DNA from 4 places in the Serratia sp. EC4 genome. Region 2 is predicted to be linked to each of the others. Evidence: predicted binding sites of a transcription regulator. Region 2 holds the regulator's gene; each other region holds the start of a gene.
What was found. Region 2 encodes CRP, which controls carbon source genes, mostly activating them, when cyclic AMP is high. Its sites were predicted from a motif close to ATGTGANNNNNNTCACAT; they were not measured.
Positions count from the first base shown of each region.

Region 1: a site for CRP is predicted at 3,215-3,232, ahead of mlc (sugar metabolism global transcriptional regulator Mlc). Genes of this name have one in related genera too.
Region 3: a site for CRP is predicted at 2,170-2,187, ahead of ACP39K_RS13690 (PTS sugar transporter subunit IIB). Genes of this name have one in related genera too.
Region 4: a site for CRP is predicted at 3,039-3,056, ahead of udp (uridine phosphorylase). Genes of this name have one in related genera too.

Region 1 is NZ_JBNIDE010000001.1:44,035-49,371, forward strand. Features, by position in the region: gene ACP39K_RS00225 (glycoside hydrolase family 10-like protein) at 1-806, shown strand, start outside; gene ACP39K_RS00230 (MFS transporter) at 858-2,126, opposite strand; gene ACP39K_RS00235 (LysR family transcriptional regulator) at 2,274-3,164, shown strand; gene mlc (sugar metabolism global transcriptional regulator Mlc) at 3,324-4,541, shown strand; gene bioD (dethiobiotin synthase) at 4,686-5,337, shown strand, end outside.
Region 2 is NZ_JBNIDE010000007.1:189,459-194,795, reverse strand. Features, by position in the region: gene ACP39K_RS18985 (hydrolase) at 1-370, shown strand, start outside; gene ACP39K_RS18980 (YheU family protein) at 367-600, shown strand; gene ACP39K_RS18975 (phosphoribulokinase) at 752-1,621, shown strand; gene ACP39K_RS18970 (OsmC family protein) at 1,660-2,067, opposite strand; gene crp (cAMP-activated global transcriptional regulator CRP) at 2,450-3,082, shown strand; gene ACP39K_RS18960 (YccS/YhfK family putative transporter) at 3,133-5,211, shown strand; gene argD (bifunctional acetylornithine/succinyldiaminopimelate transaminase) at 5,252-5,337, opposite strand, start outside.
Region 3 is NZ_JBNIDE010000004.1:32,008-37,344, reverse strand. Features, by position in the region: gene ACP39K_RS13705 (aldo/keto reductase) at 1-176, opposite strand, end outside; gene ACP39K_RS13700 (SDR family NAD(P)-dependent oxidoreductase) at 189-989, opposite strand; gene ACP39K_RS13695 (LysR family transcriptional regulator) at 1,096-1,989, shown strand; gene ACP39K_RS13690 (PTS sugar transporter subunit IIB) at 2,407-2,724, shown strand; gene chbC (PTS N,N'-diacetylchitobiose transporter subunit IIC) at 2,737-4,098, shown strand; gene ACP39K_RS13680 (glycoside hydrolase family 1 protein) at 4,142-5,337, shown strand, end outside.
Region 4 is NZ_JBNIDE010000013.1:37,665-43,001, forward strand. Features, by position in the region: gene metE (5-methyltetrahydropteroyltriglutamate--homocysteine S-methyltransferase) at 1-1,781, shown strand, start outside; gene ACP39K_RS23045 (dienelactone hydrolase family protein) at 1,866-2,693, opposite strand; gene udp (uridine phosphorylase) at 3,180-3,941, shown strand; gene ACP39K_RS23055 (tyrosine-protein phosphatase) at 4,071-4,853, shown strand; gene ACP39K_RS23060 (DedA family protein) at 4,933-5,337, shown strand, end outside.

The DNA of each region.
Region 1 (5,337 bases), on a different contig from region 2:
ATGCACTTAATCATACGCTGCAGTCGCCGCCGGCCAGCGTCTATGCGCTGCATCCCGACTGGATACGCACCGCCAGCGATCGCTTCGTGCTCGATCCTGGTCTGCCCGACGTGCGCAACTGGATCACCGGCGTGGTGGCTGAAGTCGTCAAAAACTATGATGTCGACGGCATTCAGTTTGACGATTATTTCTATTACGAAACGCCGCAATCGCCGCTGGATGATGAAAGGACGTATCGCGAATACGGCCAAGGGTTTGCAGACAAAGCCGCCTGGCGAAGAGACAATACGCTGCAATTGATAAAACAGGTTTCCGCCACCGTCAAAGCGTTGAAGCCCGCGGTCGCGTTTGGCGTCAGCCCGGCGGGCGTATGGCGAAACCAAGCGGACGATCCTGCCGGCTCGGCGACGCGGGCCGGCGCGCCGTCGTACGATACGGCCTATGCCGATACGCGCCAGTGGGTCAAGCTGGGGCTGCTCGACTACATCGCACCGCAGCTGTATTGGCCTTTTGATCGTGAAATTGTCCGCTACGACGTGCTGGCCAACTGGTGGGCCGAGGTGGTGAAAGGCACGCCGGTTCGGCTTTATGCCGGGGTGGCGCTGTATAAAGTGGGCACGCCATCGGCGAGCGAACCGGCCTGGACCGTCGACGGCGGCGTTCCCGAGCTGAAAAGGCAGTTGGATCTCAACGAGAGCCTGCCGGGGATGGGGGGAACCATCCTGTTCCGGCAACGTTATCTGACCGAGCCGCAAACGGATAAGGCCGTGAAGTACCTGCGCACCCGCTGGACAACCGGTCAATAATCACAGGCTCCGGCATGACGAGCCGCGGCAAGTCGCCGCGGCTTTTTCTTTTCAGAGACGGGCCGCTTCCGGCAGGCGTTTCAGGTAATGCACCACCAGCAGCGCCAGCAACAGCATCAGGCTGATGAACGCCGCCACGCCATTCCAGCCGAAGCTGTGCCAGAACACGCCGCCGAGGGTGCCGGCCACGCTGGAGCCGACGTAATAGCAGAACAGATACAGCGATGACGCCTGGCCTTTGGCGCGGCGCGCGCGGCGGCCAATCCAGCTGCTGGCCACCGAGTGGGCGGCGAAGAAACCGGCGGTGAACAGCATCATGCCGATAAAGATCGCCGGCACCTGCGGTAGCGCGGTAATCAGGATCCCGATCAGCATAATCACGATCGACGCCAGCAGCACCGGGCCGCGCCCGAAGCGCGAGGTGAGCGCGCCGGCCTTGGGCGAGCTGTAGGAACCGGTGAGGTACACCACCGACAGCAGGCCGACGATCGCCTGGCTCAGATGATAAGGATCCGCCAGCAGGCGATAACCGATGTAGTTGAACAGGGTGACGAAGCTGCCCATCAGCAGAAAGCCTTCCGCGAACAGCAGCGGCAGCCCCTTATCGTGCCAATGCAGTTTGAAGTTGATCAGCAGCGTGCGGGGGCGCAGCGAGCTGGCGCGAAAATGCCGCGAGGCAGGCAGGATACGCCAGAACATGCAGGCGGCGGCGAGGGCGAACAGGCCGATGACCCCGAGCGAGACGCGCCAGGAGAAGAAGTCGGTCAACACCCCGGTCACCAGGCGGCCGCTCATGCCGCCGATCGAGTTGCCGCTGATGTACAACCCCATCGAGAAGGCGACGAAGCTGGGATGGATCTCTTCGCTGAGATAGGTCATGCCGACCGCCGCCACGCCGCTCAGCGACAGGCCGATCAGCGCGCGCATCAGCAAAATGCCGTGCCAGCTGGTCATAAAGGCGCAAATCAGCGTGCAGACTGCCGCCAGCAACAGCGCTACCACCATCACCGACTTGCGGCCGATGGCGTCGGACAGCGGCCCGGTGAACATCAGGCCGATCGCCAGCAGGCCGGTAGAGACCGAGAGCGACAGGCTGCTTTCGGCTGGCGAGACGCCGAAATCTTGCGACAGCACCGGCAGGATCGGCTGCACGCAGTAAAGCAACGCGAAGGTCGCCAGCCCGGCGGAAAACAGCGCCAGCGTTACGCGCATAAACTGCGGCGTGCCGCGTTCGATATAGGGGAGTTTGTTGTTGAGGGTGGAGCGTTTTACTTTTGGCGCAGCGGCCGCGTCATCGTTGGCGGCCAGCGTCGACGGCATCGCGGCCGCAGAACGCACAGGGGTTGTCACAGCGTTTCCTTACCGAACTTCGGGGAGATAAACAGATACTTTGCAGATAACAAAATGATAGGGAGCGGCGATTTTTTTGTCTAATATATTAATAATTCAAATTAAGATGTTTTAAATATGAATATCGAACTGAGACACCTGCGTTATTTTATCGCCGTGGCGGAAGAGCTGCATTTTGGCCGCGCCGCCGAGCGGTTGCGCATCTCCCAGCCGCCGCTCAGCCAGCAAATTCAGGCGCTGGAAGAGATGGTCGGCGCGCGCTTGCTGGCGCGCAACAACCGCAACGTCAGCTTGACGCAAGCCGGGGAGATGTTCCTCAAAGAAGCCTATCAGGTGCTCGATCAGGTCGGGCGCGCGGCGGAAAAGGCGGCGCGCCTGGATCGCGGCGAACTGGGGGAAATGACCATCGGCTTTACTTCTTCCGCGCCCTTTATCGGCGTGGTGGCGCGCAGCCTGCGCGCCTTTCGCCAGCAGTCCCCGCAGGTGCACATCAAGATGCGCGAAATCAACACCAAACAGCAGATCGAACCGCTGCTGAATGGTGAGCTGGATCTGGGGGTGATGCGCAATACGCGGCTGCCGGAGGCGCTGCACTATCAGCTGCTGCTGCGTGAGCCGCTGGTGGCGGTGGTGCCGGAAGGGCATCCGCTGGCGGAAACGCCCGGCGGCGCGCTGCGGTTTCAACACTTGGCGCGGGAGCCGTTCGTGTTCTTCTCGCGCGAAGTGGGCACCGCGCTGTACGACGAAATTCTGCTGCTGCTCGGCAAAGCCGGCATTACCCCGTATATCACCCAGGAAGTGGGGGAAGCGATGACCATCATCGGGCTGGTCTCCGCCGGATTGGGCGTCTCGATTCTGCCGGCGTCTTTCGCCCGGGTGAGGGTGGACGGCGTGCGCTATTTGCCGCTGGCGGAGCCGGACGCCACCACCGAAGTGTGGCTGGTGCATCACCGCCGCCGGCCGCTGACCGCTGCCGCGCAGGCGCTGATGGCGTTGATGCTGAAATGACGTTGAACTTGGGCAAATAAAAATCAATTCACGCTGAAATTGCGAGGAATTTGTGCAGCAAATCACATAACTAATCAAATAGTTGACGCTGTATGACAAAAGCCCCACCATAACCCCTAGTCTTTATTTAGAAGCGCGAAAAATTGTAGGAGCAGGTTTGTGATTGCGGTTGGGCAGCCTGGGCATATCGATCAAATCAAGCAGACCAATGCGGGGGCGGTTTATCGGCTAATCGATCAGCTGGGCCCGATTTCGCGTATCGAACTGTCAAAACGCGCGCAGCTGGCGCCCGCCAGCATCACCAAGATCGTGCGCGAACTGCTGGAAGCCCATCTGGTCAAGGAAACCGAGTACCAGGAAATCGGCAGCCGGGGCCGCCCGGCGGTGGGGCTGGTGCTGGACACCGAGGCCTGGCATTACCTGTCCGCCCGTATCAGCCGCGGCAGCATCACGCTGGCGCTGCGCGATCTCAGCAGTAAACTGGTGGTGGAGGAGCAGCTGCCGCTGGCGGCCGAACACCCCGAACCGCTGCTGAAACGCATCCTGACCGAAGTCGACCAATTCTTTATCCGCCACCAAAGCAAGCTGGAGCGGCTGACGGCGATCGCCATTACGCTGCCGGGCATGATCGACGTGCAGTCCGGCGTGGTGCACCGCATGCCGTTTTACGACGTGCTGGAGATGCCGCTCGGCCCGGCGCTGGAAACCCGCACCGGTCTGCCGGTTTACCTGCAGCACGACATCAGCGCCTGGACCATGGCCGAGGCGCTATATGGCGCCTCGCGCGGCAGCCAGAACGTGATTCAGGTGGTGATCGACCACAACGTCGGCGCCGGCGTGATCACCGGCGGCCACGTGCTGCACGCCGGCAGCCACAGCGTGGTGGAGATCGGCCACACCCAGGTCGATCCCTACGGCAAACGCTGCTACTGCGGCAACCACGGCTGTCTCGAAACCGTGGCCAGCATCGAGAACATGCTGGAGATCGCCCAGCAGCGGCTGAGCGGCTCGATGAGCTCCAGCCTGCACGGCGCGCCGCTGACCGTCGAATCGCTGTGCGACGCCGCGCTGGCGGGCGATCAGCTGGCGCGGGACATCATTCTCGGCGTCGGTCACAGCGTGGGGCGCATTCTGGCTATCATGGTCAACCTGTTCAATCCGGAGAAGATCCTGGTGGGCTCGCCGCTCAACCGCGCGGCGGAGATCCTGCACCCGGCCATCGTCTCCTGCATTCGCCAGCAGGCGCTGCCGGCCTACAGCGAGCAGGTCAAGGTCGAATCCACGCAGTTCTTCAATCAGGGCACCATGCCCGGCGCGGCGCTGGTGAAAGAGGCGCTGTACAATGGTTCATTGCTGGTGCAACTGCTGCAAGGCTAACATCAGAACTTCTTATTAATCCTGCAAAAGATTGAGCTACCTCAAGCCCCTACGCGGCAGCATCCCCTAGAATTTTTCCGAAAGACTTCTTCGCCGCCGGTGCGGCGATACATTGTTAACGGGGCATTCTGGGGCATTTTATTCATGTTGAAGCGTTTATTTGTGACAGGCACGGATACCGACGTCGGTAAAACCGTGGTTTCCCGCGGGTTGATGCAGGCGCTGGCCGCCGAAGGCCGCTCGGTGGCCGGCTACAAGCCGATCGCCGCGCGCTGCCAGGAAACCAGCGAGGGCATCCGCAATAAAGACGCTTTGGTATTGCAGGCATCTTCAACCCTGCCGCTGTCCTACGAGGAGATCAACCCCATCACCTGCCTGGATGAGGTGTTTCACGCGCATGCGACCGAGGACATCAACTATGGCGTGATGAGCAGCGGTCTGCGGGATCTGTCCGCCAAAGCCGATACGGTGGTGGTGGAAGGCAGCGGCGGTTGGCGGGTGCTGATGAACGATCTGCGGCCTTACGCCGAGTGGGTGGTGCAGGAACAGCTGCCGGTGGTGCTGGTGGTGGGCATCAAGCTGGGCTGCGTCAGCCACGCGTTGCTGACCGCACAGTCGATTATCAATGACGGCCTGCCGTTGTTGGGCTGGGTCGCCAACCGCATCAATCCGGGGTTGGCGCACTATGCCGAAACCATCGCGGCGCTGCAGCAGCGCATTTCCGCGCCGCTGCTGGGTGAAATTCCGTACCTGCCGCGCGCGGAGCAGCGCGAACTGGCGCACTACCTCGACATTT
Region 2 (5,337 bases):
CTATCCGGACACCCTGCCGCTCAAGCTGTCACAGCTGAACGGTTTGCGGCGCATCCGCGAGTTCGACGATGCCATCACCTCGCGCATTCACGGCTTCAGCGACGCCACCGACTATTATCGCCGCTGCAGCGCCCTGCCGCTGTTGCCGTCCATCCAGACGCCGCTGCTGATCATCCATGCGCAGGACGACCCTTTCATGACCCCTGAGGTGATCCCCGACGTCGCCGGCCTGCCGCGCAATATCGAATATCAGCTGACTGAGTTCGGCGGCCACGTCGGCTTCGTCGGCGGCACGCTGAAAAAACCGCACATGTGGCTGGAGCATCGCATTCCGGCCTGGCTTTCCCCTTATCTGGACATTCCGACGTGATTATTCCCTGGCAAGAACTGGCTACCGACACCCTGAACAGCCTGATCGAATCCTTTGTGCTGCGCGAAGGCACCGATTACGGCGAGCACGAACGATCGCTGGAGCAGAAGGTGGAGGACGTGCGCCGCCAGCTGAAAAACGGCGAAGTGGTGCTGGTGTGGTCGGAACTGCACGAGAGCGTCAACATCATGCCGCGCGGCCAGTTCCGCGCCGGGCAGGAAGAAATTTAGTGGCGCCCGGTTCTATGACTGACGGAAAAAATCAGGTAACAATGGGACATTGCAAACCAGCGCGCGCCATTTTTTCCTGACATAGAGAGCGTCAACAAGAGCCACAATAATCCCCTGACGCCGGCGCATTCAACACGGAGTGACAACCACCATGTCTGCCAAACATCCCGTTATCGCGGTGACCGGTTCCAGCGGCGCCGGCACCACCACCACCAGCGTGGCGTTCCGCAAAATCTTCCAGCAGCTCAACATTCGCGCCGCCGAGCTGGAGGGCGACAGCTTCCACCGCTATACCCGGCCGGAAATGGACGCGGCGATCCGCAAGGCGCGCGATCTGGGCAGACACATCAGCTATTTCGGCCCCGAGGCCAACGACTTCGGCCTGCTGCAGCAGAGCTTTATCGAGTACGGTAAAAACGGCACCGGCCGTTCGCGCAAGTACCTGCACACCTACGACGAAGCGGTGCCCTACAATCAGGTGCCGGGCACCTTCACCCCGTGGGAGCCGCTGCCGGCGCCGACCGACGTGCTGTTCTACGAGGGGCTGCACGGCGGCGTGGTCACCGAGCACCATGACGTGGCCAAACACGTCGATCTGCTGGTCGGCGTGGTGCCGATCGTCAACCTGGAGTGGATCCAGAAGCTGATCCGCGATACCGGCGAACGCGGCCACTCCCGCGAAGCGGTGATGGATTCGGTGGTGCGCTCGATGGAAGACTACATCAACTACATTACGCCGCAATTCTCGCGCACCCACATCAACTTCCAGCGCGTGCCGACGGTGGACACCTCCAACCCGTTCGCCGCCAAGGCCATTCCCTCACTGGATGAAAGCTTCGTGGTGATCCACTTCCGCGGCCTGGACCAGATCGACTTCCCCTACTTGCTGGCGATGCTGCAGGGCTCGTTTATCTCGCACATCAATACGTTAGTGGTGCCGGGCGGCAAAATGGGGCTGGCGATGGAGCTGATCATGGCGCCGCTGGTGCAGCGGCTGCTGGAAGGCAAGAAAATCGAATAAGCGCGTTGAGCGCGGCGCCGAGCCGCGCTCCGTCTCGATTACGCCGGCTGGCGGATCTCGAAGCTGTGGGTCACCGTGGCGGCCTTGTTGAGCATCAGCGCCACCGAGCAGTACTTCTCCGCCGACAGGTTCACCGCTCGCTCGACGATTTTGTCGGTCAGATCCTGGCCGGTAACGATGAAGTGCAGGTTGATATGGGTGAACAAGCGCGGGGCTTCTTCGCGGCGCTCGGAGGTCAGCTTCACCTCGCAGTCGCGCACGTCGTTGCGCCCTTTTTGCAGGATGGAGACCACGTCGATCGCGCTGCAGCCGCCCACCGACATCAGCACCATCTCCATCGGGCTGGGCGCTTTATCACCGGCGTTGCCGTCCATCAGCACCTGATGGCCGGAGGCCGATTCACCCAAAAACGTTAACCCTTCCACCCATTTAACTCTTGCCTGCATTCTGGTCACTCCGGTTGATTTCTTAAAATCAGAGTACGCTTTCGCATAGAAACAGGCAACGTAACCTGATGCTAATCATGCTGAAGCGAGACAACACGAGACACCCGCCTTACTCTGTGCTACAAACAGAGCCGCAATAAATCTTTCCGGGACACTGTATTTCAGGGAAACGCCCAGAGAAAGGCTCCTTTACCGGTATGTTAACAGAATGTAGCTTGCAGCGCTTACGGCAAGTTAATATGCTAGAGCGACAGCGTATTTTTATGACACGCCTCAAAACTTGCCGGTAGCCCTCGCTCATGACTGCGGCTACAGGCGGGTTTTACAGGGAACTCTGACCCCTGTGACACAAGGCAGCGATAACAACAGAGGATAACAGCGAATGGTTCTCGGCAAACCGCAAACAGACCCTACTCTCGAATGGTTCCTGTCTCATTGCCATATCCACAAATATCCATCGAAGAGTACGCTGATTCACCAAGGTGAAAAGGCCGAAACGCTTTACTACATCGTGAAAGGCTCCGTCGCGGTGCTGATCAAGGATGAAGAAGGTAAAGAGATGATCCTGTCCTACCTCAACCAGGGGGATTTCATCGGCGAGCTCGGATTGTTCGAAGAAGGCCAGGAGCGCAGCGCCTGGGTTCGCGCGAAAACCGCCTGTGAAGTGGCCGAAATTTCCTACAAGAAATTCCGCCAACTGATCCAGGTGAACCCGGACATCCTGATGCGTCTGTCCGCCCAAATGGCGAGCCGCCTGCAGGTCACCTCCGAAAAAGTGGGCAACCTCGCCTTCCTGGACGTGACCGGCCGCATCGCGCAAACCCTGCTGAATCTGGCGAAGCAACCCGACGCCATGACTCACCCGGACGGCATGCAGATCAAGATCACCCGTCAGGAGATCGGCCAGATCGTCGGCTGCTCGCGTGAAACCGTTGGCCGTATTCTGAAAATGCTGGAAGATCAAAACCTGATTTCCGCCCACGGCAAAACCATTGTCGTCTACGGCACCCGTTAATCTCCGAAGAAACGGCGCAATCTGCGCCGTTTTTTTATCTGCTCTCTGCCATGTGGCGCCGCCTGATCTACCACCCGGAAATCAACTACGCACTGCGACAAACGCTGGTGTTGTGCCTGCCGGTGCTGTTCGGCCTGCTGATAGGCCAGCTGCAGCTCGGCCTGATGTTCTCTCTGGTGCCCGCCTGCTGCAATATCGCCGGTCTGGACACGCCGCATAAGCGCTTCTTTAAACGGCTGATCGTCGGCGGCTCGCTGTTCGCCTTCAGCAGCGTGCTGTTGCAACAGGCGCTGCTGTGGCACGTACCGCTGCCGGCGCTGATGCTGGGCCTGGCGCTGCTGCTCGGCGTCACCGGTGAAATCAGCCCGCTGCACGCCCGGCTATTGCCGGCGGCGCTGGTGGCCGCCATTTTCGCTCTCAGCACGGCCGGCACGGTGCCTCTCTGGCAGGCGCCGCTGCTGTACGCGATCGGCACCGTCTGGTACGGCTTATTCACCTGGTTCTGGTTCAAGCTGTGGAAAGAGCAGCCGATGCGCGAGACGCTGAGCCAGCTCTACCTGGAGCTGGCGGACTATTTCGAAGCCAAATACTCACTTCTGACCCAGCACACCGATCCGCAAACCGCGCTGCCGCCGCTGCTGGTGCGCCAGCAAAAGGTGATGGATCTGATCAGCCTTTTGTACCAACAGCTCAATTTCCTGCCGCACGCCAACAACCTCGAACAAAAGCGCCTGCAGCGCGCCTTTCAGGTGGCGATGGATCTGCAGGAGCACATCACCGTCAGCCTGCATTTGCCGGAGGAAGTGCAAAAACTGGTGGAGCAGAGCCAGGCCGAAGCGATCATTCGCCGCAATGCACTGGTGATCGCCGGCCGGCTGCGCGTGGTGGCGCACGATATCCTCTACCATCAGCATTCGAAGCGCTTCTCCATGAGCCACGAACTGGCGGCGCTGGAAAAAATGGCGGCGCAGCATCCCGATAACCCGGTCGGCCAGTTTTGTTATTACCACTTCAGCCGCATCGCCCGCCTGCTGCGCACCCAGCATCCGCTGTACCGCCGCGACCTGATGCCCGGCCAGCACCGCCTGCCGTTTTGGCCGGCGCTGGCCAGCTATCTGTCGTTCAAATCCACCGCCCTGCGCAACGCCGCGCGGCTGGGGGTGACGCTGGCGGTCGGCAGCAGCCTGGGTGCGGTCTTCAACCTGCCGAAGCCATACTGGATCCTGCTCACCATCATGCTGGTGAGCCAAAACGGGTATAACGCCACCCGGGTGCGTATTCAGCACCGTGCGCTGGGCACGATTGCCGGACTGTTGCTGGCGGCCGGGCTGCTGCAGCTGCAGCTGCCGGAGGGAGAAACGCTGAGCATCATGCTGGTGATCACCCTGCTGGCCTACCTGGTTTCGCGCAAGAACTACGGGCTGTCGGTGATTGGCTTTACGGTCACGGCGGTTTACACCCTGCAGCTGCTGGCGCTGAACGGCTCGCATTTTCTGGTACCGCGCCTGATCGATACGCTGATAGGCTGCGTGCTGGCGTTCGGCGGCACCATTTGGCTGTGGCCGCAGTGGCAAAGCGGGCTGCTGCGCAAGAATGCCCATCAGGCGCTGGAACACGATCAAACCGCGCTGCGGCTGATGCTGAAGCAACCGGAACCGGACGCCACCGCATTGGCCTATACCCGCATGCAGGTCAACCAGGCGCACAACGCGCTGTTCACCTCGCTCAATCAGGCGATGCAGGAACCGGGGTTCGCGTCGAATTATCTGGCGGACATGCGGCTGTGGGTCACTCACAGCCAGTTCATCGTCGAACACCTGAACGCCATGACCATTCTGGCGCGCGAGCACTACATGCTGACGCCGAAACTGGCGGAAGCCTATCTACAAACCTGTGAAATCGCGCTGCAAAGCTGTCAGCAGCGGTTGGAATACGACGGCCCGAGCAGCGGCAACAGCGGCATCATGCAGCCGCCGGATCTGCATCCGGAGATGCCCGTCACCGAGATGGAACGTCATTTGCGGCGCATCCTGTCGCACCTGAACGTGATGCATACCATTTCGTCGCTGGCCTGGCGCCAGCGCCCGCACCACGGCATCTGGCTCAAGCGCAAACTGCGCGATCAATAAGGGCGCGGCATGCCGCGCCCCGTTATGCGCCGCACGGGCTTCAGGCGTTGATCACATCCTGCACCGCCAGCTCGAACAGCGCCATGCCGGCCTCGATATCCTGCAGCTCCACCACCAGCGACGGCG
Region 3 (5,337 bases), on a different contig from region 2:
TAAATGTTGGCGGTATCGAAAAAATTGATGCCCGCTTCCAGCGCCTCGCGGATAAAGGGGCGCGCTTCGTCTTCCTTCAGCACCCAGGGCCGCCAGGCCGGATCGCCGTAGGTCATGCAACCCAGGCAGAGGCGAGACACTTTCAGGCCACTGTCGCCAAGCCGAACGTAGTTCATGGCCTCGTCTCCTCAACGCATGCCGGCGATGGTGTAACCGCCGTCCACCAGCAGGCTTTGGCCGGTGATGAAGCGGGCTTCGTCCGTCGCCAGCCACAGCGCCACATCGCCGATGTCTTCCGATTCGCCCAGGCGGCCGGCGGGCGTGTGGGCGATAAAGGGCGCGAAGGCCGCGCTGTCAGCCACGCTGCCGCGCGCCATCGGCGTGTCGATGATGCCGGGGTTGATGTTGTTGACGCGGATGCCCTGGCCGCTGTATTCGAGCGCCACCGCGCGGATCATCGCATCGAGCGCGCCCTTGCTGGCGGAGTAGCTGGATGAGCCGGCCAGCGCGCCGTGGGTCAGCCAGGAGGAGGTGTTGATGATCACGCCGCCCGAGCGCTGAGCCAGAAAGGTTTCAATCTCGTATTTCATCGCCAGCCAGACGCCTCTGAGGTTAATGGCGATTACCCGGTCAAAATCCTCGCTGCTCTGTTCGGTGATGGGGGCGAAGTTGCCGATGATGCCGGCGTTGTTGAAGGCGACGTCGAGCCGGCCGTAATGGGCGGTCACCGTGGCGATCAGTTGGCGGATATCGTCTTCCTGGGAGACGTCGGCCACGATGGGCAGGGCGTCGCCGCCGGCCAGCGCGATGTCGCGCGCCGTGGCTTCGATTTCCGCCGCGCGTCGGCCGGCCAGCGCGACTTTGGCGCCTTCGCGGGCATAGGCCAGCGCGGCGGCGCGGCCGATGCCGGTGCCGCCGCCGCTCACCAGTACGACTTTGCCCGCCAGACGGCGCGGCGTTTCATGAGTTGGAGCTGTAGCATTAATCATCGTATCGATACCTGGTAATGGGGTCGATCGCAATGCTATGTTGTTAGATGACGGATAACTATCCGCTAAAAATTCATCTCACTATTAGATAATTTATATCAATAGCATGAAAAAACCTGAACTGTCCGGCCTGGCGGCCTTTGTGGCTATCGCCAGTGAACGCAGCTTCCGCCGCGCCGCCGCCCGATTGGGCGTGACGCCGCCGACGCTCACCCACACCCTGCGCGAATTGGAAGCGCAGGTGGGCATTCGCCTGCTGAATCGCACCACCCGCAACGTCTCGCCGACGGAGGCCGGAGAGCATCTGCTGGCGCAGTTGGTGCCGGCTTTTACCGACATCGACGCCGCGCTGGAGAGCCTGAATGCGTTTCGCGCAGGGCCGCGAGGCCTGGTGCGCATCAACGCGCCGCGTTCGGCCATCGAGCTCGCCATCGTGCCGCATCTGGGGCGGTTGGCCTGCGAGTACCCCGGCATTACGCTGGAAGTGGTGGCGGACGAGGGGTTCGCCAACATTGTCGAGCAGGGCTTTGACGCCGGCATTAGGCTCGGCGAGGATCTGCACAACGATATGCGCGCGGTGCGTCTGACGCCGGATCTGCGTTTCGCCATCGTCGCCACGCCGGATTATTTTCAACGGCACGGCGAACCGACGCATCCGCAGGATTTGCTGCAGCACCGCTGCATCGGTTGGCGTAAGGCCTCATCGGGCGAGCGCTACAAATGGGTATTTCAGCAGGGCGAGCAGCGGTTTTCCGTGGCGGTTAACAGCCCGTTGATACTCGATGACGGCAGGATGATGGTGCAGGCGGCGCTGGCGCACGTCGGCATCGCTTTCGCCATCGAACAAGAAGTAGAAGAACACCTGGCGAGTGGGCGGCTGCGGCGGGTGTTGACCGACTGGTGCGCGCCGTTTACCGGTTTTTATCTCTATTACCCCAACCGCAGGAATCATTCCGTGGCGCTGAGCACGGTGATCGAGTTGCTGCGTCTGCCCACCTAATCCTCTTCACCGGCTCTCGCGTTCGGATGGCAGCAGCCGAATCAAGCTTGAACTATTTTTATTCCCTTTTCGTTTGTTCAGGCGCAAATAAACCCTTAAATTCTCGGTGAGTTTGTAACTTACTGTTTATAATTGTTATTTGAATATCCATTGCGAATATTCCGAGTTTTTATCGGTTATTTGAGAGCCTGGTCACACTATTTTTTTGTGCGAAATGTGAAGGGGGTCAATCCATCAGGTCAATGAGAGACGGTTATGTCTCCTCCTGGCTTACCGATCCGTTTTTCATGCTCCGTATACTGTCCGTAACCAGGGCAACGTGACGGAAATTTTCATAAGGAATGTGCGTGAAGCAATCGTGATTGCATCTGGCATACAAATAACACGGGGTTTTTTTGATTATCTGAGGTGCTTGGTATGGAAAAGAAAAAAATCTATCTGTTTTGTTCTGCCGGTATGTCCACTTCCCTGTTGGTATCAAAAATGAAGGCGCAGGCCGAAAAATATGAAGTGCCGGTGATCATCGCCGCCTATCCGGAAGCGTTGGCCGCAGAGAAGGGCGTTGAAGCGGATCTGATCCTGCTGGGGCCGCAGATCGCCTACACCTTGCCGGAAGTGCAAAAACAGCTGCCCAATAAACCCGTTGAGGTCATCGATCCGCTGCTGTACGGCAAGGTCGATGGGCTGGGCGTGCTGAAGGCCGCGGTGGCCGCCATCAAGAAAGCCAATCAATAACAGGAGGCCGCCGTGAATACCCTCATTGCCTCGCTCGAGAAGGTTATCCTGCCTTTCGCCGTAAAAATCGGTAAGCAGCCCCACGTCAACGCCATCAAGAATGGCTTTATCCGCCTGATGCCGCTGACCTTGACCGGGGCGATGTTCGTGTTGATCAACAACGTGTTTCTGAGCTTCGGCGAAGGATCGTTCTTCTATTCTCTGGGCGTAAGGTTAGATGCCTCTACCATAGAGACGCTGAATAGTCTGAAGAGCATCGGCGGCAGCGTTTATAACGGCACGCTGGGGATCATGTCCCTGATGACGCCGTTCTTTATCAGCATGGCGTTGGCGGAAGAGCGCAAGGTCGATCCGCTCGCTTCGGCGCTGCTGGCGGTGGCGGCCTTTATGACCGTCACGCCGTTCAATGTCGGCGAGGCCTATGCGGTGGGGGCCAACTGGTTGGGCGGCGCCAACATCATTTCCGGTATGGTGATCGGGCTGGCGGTGGCCGAGATGTTTGCCTTCATCGTGCGGCGCAACTGGGTGATTAGCCTGCCGGACAGCGTGCCGGCCTCGGTGTCGCGTTCCTTCTCGGCGCTGATCCCCGGTTTCATCATCCTCTCCATCATGGGGCTGGTGGCGTTCGCGCTGGCGCACTGGGGCACCAACTTTCACCAGATCATCATGGACGGCATTTCGGCGCCGCTGGCCAAGATGGGCAGCGTGGTGGGCTGGGTGTACGTGCTGTTCTCCTCGCTGCTGTGGTTCTTTGGGGTGCACGGCTCCATGGCGCTGGCGGCGCTGGACAGCGGCATCATGACGCCGTTCGCGCTGGAAAACGTGGAGCTGTACAACAAATACGGTTCGGTCGAAGCGGCGGTAGCCGCCGGAAAAGAGTTCCACATGTGGGCGAAACCGTTCGTCGATTCCTACATCTACCTCGGCGGCACCGGCTCGACGCTGGGCTTGATCATCGCCATCTTCATCGCCTCGCGCCGCGAAGATTACCGCCAGGTCGCCAAACTGGCGACGCCATCCGGCATCTTCCAGATTAACGAACCGATACTGTTCGGCCTGCCGGTGATCATGAACCCGGTGATGTTCATTCCGTTCATCCTGGTGCAGCCGGTGCTGACTATTATCACCTCCCTGGCCTACTACTCCGGGCTGATCCCGCCGATCACCAACATCGCGCCCTGGACCATGCCGGTCGGCCTGGGGGCGTTCTTCAACACCAACGGCAGCATCATGGCCATGTTGCTGAGCCTGTTCAACCTGGCGGTCGCCACCGTGATCTATCTGCCGTTCGTGGCGATCTCCAACAAGGCGCAGAGCCAGATCGACGCGGCGACGGAAAGCGAAGAAGACATCGCCAAGGCGCTGAAATTCTAACTGTGGAACGGGGCGGCGCGGCCGCCCCGCGAGGGACGCGAGTATGGAATATCAATTTGCCGACGGGTTCTGGTGGGGCAGCGCCACCTCCGCGCCGCAGTCTGAAGGGGCGGCCGCGCGGGACGGCAAGAGTCGCAACATCTTCGACTATTGGTACGAGATCGCGCCCGAGCGCTTTCACGGACGGGTGGGGCCGACCGAGGCCTCGACCTTTTATGACCATTTCCGCACCGATATCGGGCTGCTCAAAACGCTGGGCCATAATACTTTCAGAACCTCGATCTCGTGGTCGCGGTTGATCCCGGACGGCGACGGTGAGGTGAACCCGCAGGCGGTGGCGTTCTATAACGCGATGATCGACGAGCTGCTGGCGCAGGGCATCACCCCGTTTATCAATCTCTATCACTTCGATATGCCGCTGTGCATGCAACAGCGCGGCGGCTGGGAAAGCCGGGCGGTGGTCGAAGCCTATGCGCGTTACGCCGATACCTGTTTCGGCCTGTTTGGCGATCGGGTCACCCACTGGTTCACCTTCAACGAGCCGATCGTGCCGGTGGAAGCCGGTTACCTGAATGACCTGCACTACCCTTGCGTGGTGGACTTCAAACGGGCGGTCACCGTGGCGTATCACAGCGTGCTGGCGCATGCCATGGCGGTGCGGCGTTTCAGAGCGCGGGGGCTGCCGGGGAGCATCGGCATCATTTTGAACCTAAGCCCAACCTATCCGCGATCCGACGCGCCGGAGGATCGGCTGGCCGCACACGACGCCGATCTGCTGCTCAACCGCAGTTTCCTCGATCCGGTCGCCAAAGGGCGTTACCCGGCCGCATTGCTGCACCTGTTGGAGCGGCATGGGCTGATGCCCTATTGCGAACCGCAGGACGCGCAGCTGATCGAAGGCGGCGTGGTGGATATCCTTGGCGTCAACTATTACCAGCCGCGCAGGGTGCAGGCGAAAGCGGGACGGCGCGCCGAGGGGCCGATCGCATCGCCGGAGGATTTGTTCAGTTACTATGCAATGCCGGGCCGCAAAATCAATCCGCACCGCGGCTGGGAGATCTACGAGAAGGGGCTGTACGACATCCTGATGGATCTGAAAGAGAACTACGGCAATCTGCCCTGTTATATTTCGGAAAATGGCATGGGCGTCGAGGGCGAAGAGGCGTTTATCGGCGCCGATGGGCGGGTGGAGGACGATTACCGCATCGACTTTATTCGCGAGCACCTGAAGTGGCTGCA
Region 4 (5,337 bases), on a different contig from region 2:
TGACCTATCTGTGGCTGGGGAAAGTGAAGGGTGAACCGTTCGACCGCCTGTCGCTGCTGAAAGAGATTCTGCCTGTTTACCAGCAGGTGCTGGCCGAGCTGGCGAAGCGCGGCGTTGAGTGGGTGCAAATTGACGAGCCTGCGCTGGTGCTGGAGCTGCCGCAAGCCTGGCTGGACGCGTTCAAACCGGCTTACGATGCGCTGCAGGGGCAGGTGAAGCTGCTGTTGACCACGTATTTCGACAGCGTCGGCCATAACCTCGACACCATTCGCACCCTGCAAGTACAGGGGCTGCACGTCGATCTGGTCGCCGGTCATGACGATATCGCCGCGCTGAGCGCCGCATTGCCGCAAGACTGGCTGCTGTCGCTGGGGGTGATCAACGGCCGCAACGTTTGGCGCGCCGATCTGAGCCGCTGGTTTGAGCGTCTGCAGCCGCTGGTGGGGACTCGCCCGCTGTGGATTGGCTCTTCTTGTTCACTGTTGCACAGCCCGATCGACCTGAGCGTGGAAAGCCGTCTGGACGAAGAAGTGAAAAGCTGGTTCGCCTTCGCGCTGCAAAAATGCGCCGAACTGGCGCTGTTGAGCTCGGCGCTGAACGCGCCTGACGCGGCGAAACAGGCTGAACTGGACGCCTACAGCGCGCCGATCCGCGCCCGCCGTCAGTCGATCCGTGTGCATAACCCACAGGTTGAGCGCCGGCTGGCCGCGATCACCGCGCAGGACAGCGAACGCCACAGCGCTTACGCCGAGCGCGCCAGGGCGCAGCGCGAGCGTTTCAACCTGCCGGCCTGGCCGACCACCACCATCGGTTCGTTCCCGCAGACCACCGAGATCCGCGGCCTGCGTCTCGACTTCAAACAGGGCCGTTTGGACGGCAATAACTACCGCACCAGCATCGGTGAGCACATCAAACAGGCGATTGTCGAGCAGGAACGTCTCGGGCTGGACGTGCTGGTGCACGGTGAAGCCGAGCGCAACGACATGGTGGAGTATTTCGGCGAGAACCTCGACGGCTTCGTGTTTACCCAGAACGGCTGGGTGCAGAGCTACGGCTCCCGCTGCGTGAAGCCGCCGGTCATCATCGGTGACGTCAGCCGCCCGGAAGCCATCACCGTCGAATGGGCCAAATTCGCCCAGTCGCTGACCGACAAACCGGTGAAAGGCATGCTGACCGGGCCGGTGACCATCCTGTGCTGGTCGTTCCCGCGTGAAGACGTGACCCGCGAAGTGATCGCCAAGCAGATTGCGCTGGCGCTGCGCGACGAGGTGGAAGATCTGGAAAAAGCCGGCATCGGCATCATCCAGATCGACGAACCTGCGCTGCGCGAGGGGCTGCCGCTGCGCCAATCCGACTGGGCCGCCTACCTGAATTGGGCGGTGGACGCCTTCAAACTGAATGCCGCCGTGGCGCGGGATGACACCCAGATCCACACCCACATGTGTTACTGCGAGTTCAATGACATCATGGACTCTATCGCCGCGCTGGACGCCGACGTGATCACCATCGAGACCTCGCGTTCCGATATGGATCTGTTGGAAGCCTTCAAAGAGTTCGAATACCCGAACGAAATCGGGCCGGGCGTCTACGATATCCACTCGCCGAACGTGCCGAGCGTGGAATGGATCGAAGCGCTGCTGCGTAAAGCGGCGCAGAACATCCCGGCGGAACGCCTGTGGGTCAATCCGGATTGCGGCCTGAAAACTCGCGGCTGGCCGGAAACCCGGCAGTCGCTGGCCAACATGGTATTGGCGGCGCAGCGCCTGCGCGAGCACGCGTGATGCCGTGCGGCGGATGAACCGCCGCTTATAGATTTACTGGTGTGATGATTGGGCGCTTCGGCGCCCTTTTTTATGCGAGGGACATTATTTGACGCCGTGCTGGGCGAACCACGCCAGCATGCGCTGCCAGCCGTCCTCCGCCGCTTCGGCGTTGTAGCTGGGGCGATAGTCGGCGTTGAATGCGTGCCCGACGCCAGGATATACCACGATTTCGGCCTCGGCGTTGGCGGCGCGGATCGCCTGACGCATGGTTTCCACCGTCTCCAGCGGAATGCCGCTGTCCTGCCCGCCATACAGCCCCAGCACCGGCGTTGACAGGTGGGTGGCGACATCGACCGGATGCTTCGGTGAATTCAGCGTTTTCTCGCCGACCAGTTTGCCGTACCAGGCGACCGCCGCCTTCAACTGCGGGTTGTGCGCCGCGTACAGCCAGGTAATGCGGCCGCCCCAGCAGAAACCGGTGATCGCCAGCTTGCCGGCGTCGCCGCCGTGGCGAATAGCCCAGTGCGCGGCGTGATCCAGATCGGACAACACCTGACGATCCGGCACCTTGGTCACCAACTGCTGGAACAGCTCGCCGATATCGCTGTAGTCATTGGCGTCGCCCTGGCGGAAATAGAGCTCGGGCGCGATCGCCAGATAGCCCTGCTTGGCCAGGCGACGGCACAGATCCTGAATGTGCTCATGGACGCCGAAGATTTCCTGCACCACCAGCACGATGGGAAAGGGGCCGTTATGGTCGGCGGGTTTGGCGACGTAGGCCGGCAGCGCGTCGCCCTGAGAAGGGATGGTCGTTTGCCCGGCGTGAATGCCCTGTTCGTCGGTGATAATCGCGGAGGTGGCCAACGGCGCGGCGGCCGGGGCGAATCCCCCCTTAGCCTGTTCTAATGTCATCACATGTTCGGTTTTCATTGCGGTCTCCGTGCAATAGAAAAAAGCGCTGAGATTAACTATAGGAAAGATTACCCATTATTGGCGCTGCGTGGCGCACTTTCGGACAAGTCGATAAAAAACGGCTAATTATCTGGCTTTGCGGCATTTTTAAGCGCTTTTTATCATGTTATTACGCGTTTTGGCCCGCGTAAGTGCCATAAGGTGCGTTAGAGGGCTTTTTTGTCCCTAAGCAACCGATAAGATGGGGGTATTTCGAATTGATGCGCTAAATAGTTTCAGTCGGCAACCAACGGGCAGGGAGCGGCAAGGTTTATCGGCTAGACTGAGGTTTAGCGGTTTGAGGGCGGCTCATTAATGGGTTTTTTGTGACTTAATTCACAAAAAATATGTAGCATGTAATTTGTTTCTCTTTTCATAGTGACTATCGTCACGAAATTAAACGGCGATTTTCAGTAGAGTGCTTTTTTGTTCCTCCCAATAAACATGATCCATGAGGAGTCTCATATGTCTCAGTCTGACGTTTTTCATCTCGGCCTCACCAAGAACGATTTACAAGGGGCCCAGCTTGCCATCGTGCCGGGCGATCCGCAGCGCGTAGAGAAGATTGCCAAGCTGATGGAAAATCCGGTGCATCTGGCCTCCCATCGTGAATTCACCACCTGGCGCGCAGAGCTGGACGGCAAGGCGGTGATCGTCTGCTCCACCGGTATCGGCGGCCCGTCTACCTCTATCGCGGTGGAAGAGCTGGCGCAGCTGGGCATTCGCACCTTCCTGCGCATCGGCACCACCGGCGCCATTCAGGCCAATATCAACGTCGGTGACGTGCTGGTGACTACGGCGGCGGTACGCCTCGACGGCGCCAGCCTGCACTTTGCGCCGATGGAGTTTCCGGCGGTCGCGGACTTCGCCTGCACTACCGCGCTGGTGGAAGCGGCCAAAGCCAGCGGCGCGACCACCCACATTGGCGTAACCGCTTCTTCCGATACTTTCTACCCGGGTCAGGAACGTTACGACACCTACTCCGGCCGCGTGGTCAGCCGTTTTAAAGGCTCGATGGAAGAGTGGCAGGCGATGGGCGTGATGAACTATGAAATGGAATCCGCCACGCTGCTGACCATGTGCGCCAGCCAGGGCCTGCGCGCCGGCATGGTGGCTGGGGTGATCGTTAACCGCACCCAGCAAGAGATCCCGAACGCCGAAACCATGAAAAACACCGAAAGCAAAGCGGTGCAGATCGTGGTGGACGCCGCCCGCCGTCTGCTGTAATCGCCTCCCCTCAACGGGCCGCTGACGCGGCCCGTTTTTCCATTCGCGGCGAATCTGTTACGGTGATACTCCTCAGCGCTGCGCCGATGGCTGCCGCGCGTTGTCATAACAAAAACAACGAGGACGTTTATGACCGCCCAGATCCTGCTTCATCCTTCGCTTGCGCCGCTCGACGGCGGCATTAACTTCCGTGACTTCGGCGGCAACGGCGTGGCCGACGGGCGCCGCATCAAACGCGGCCTGCTGTTCCGCTCCGGTTCTCTCGAGCGGCTGACGGAAAACGACTGCACTTTCCTCGCTGGAGTGCCGGTGCGTTCGGTGCTGGACTACCGCGATGCCGACGAGGTGCAGGCCAAACCGGATATTCTGTGGAATGGCGCCGACTATCACCATGTGCCGGCCAACCCGCTGAGCAGCGAAGTTAACGCCAACCTGGAAAAGCTCACCAACGAAACGCTGGCCGCTTTCGACGCTCGGGCGTTCATGCTGGAGCTGTATCGCCGTCTGCCGTTCGGCAATGCTGCCTATCAGCGGCTGGCGCAGCTGTTGAGCAACCCTGGCGGCGGTGCGATCGTGCAACACTGCGCGGTCGGCAAGGATCGCACCGGGGTCGGTTCGGCGTTGGTGCTGTTCGCGCTGGGGGCCGACGAAGCGACGGTGCTGGAAGACTATCTGCTGACCGAAACCACGCTGGCCACTTTCCGCGAACAGATGCTGGATCAGCTCTCTATCAAGCTGAATGCGGCGGCGCTGGAGCAATTCGCCTACGTGCTCAGCGCGCGCGAGGAGTTCCTGATGACGGCGCTGGGCTGCATCCGCCGGCAATACGGCTCCACCGACCGTTGGCTGGAAGCGGAATACGGCCTGGGCGCGGCCCAGCGCGAAGCACTGCAGGCATTCTACCTCGAGTAAATTGCCGCGTGTTTAGTCGGGGTTTAACTCGCCCCGGCTTATCCTAGGCGGCGAACCATCGCGTATCAGGAGCCCCGTATTGAGCCTCAATGACGTTATCAACTGGGTCAGCGATGTCGTGCGTCAGCACGAAGGCTGGGCCATTCCTATCATTTTCTTCCTGGCGTTCGGCGAGTCGCTGGCGTTTTTGTCGCTGCTGCTGCCGGCCACGGTGATCCTGCTGGCGCTGGGCGCGCTGATCGGCGAAAGCGGCATCGCCTTTTGGCCGATTTGGGCCGCCGCCGCCGCCGGGGCGTTTTTCGGCGACTGGCTCTCTTACTGGATCGGCTATCACTATCAGGATCGCGTGGCCCATATGTGGCCGCTGTCGCGCAATCCGCAGCTGCTGGCGCGCGGCCACGCCTTCTTCGAGCGCTGGGGCGTGCTGGGCATTTTCATCGGCCGCTTCTTCGGCCCGCTGCGCGCCGTGGTGCCGCTGGTGGGC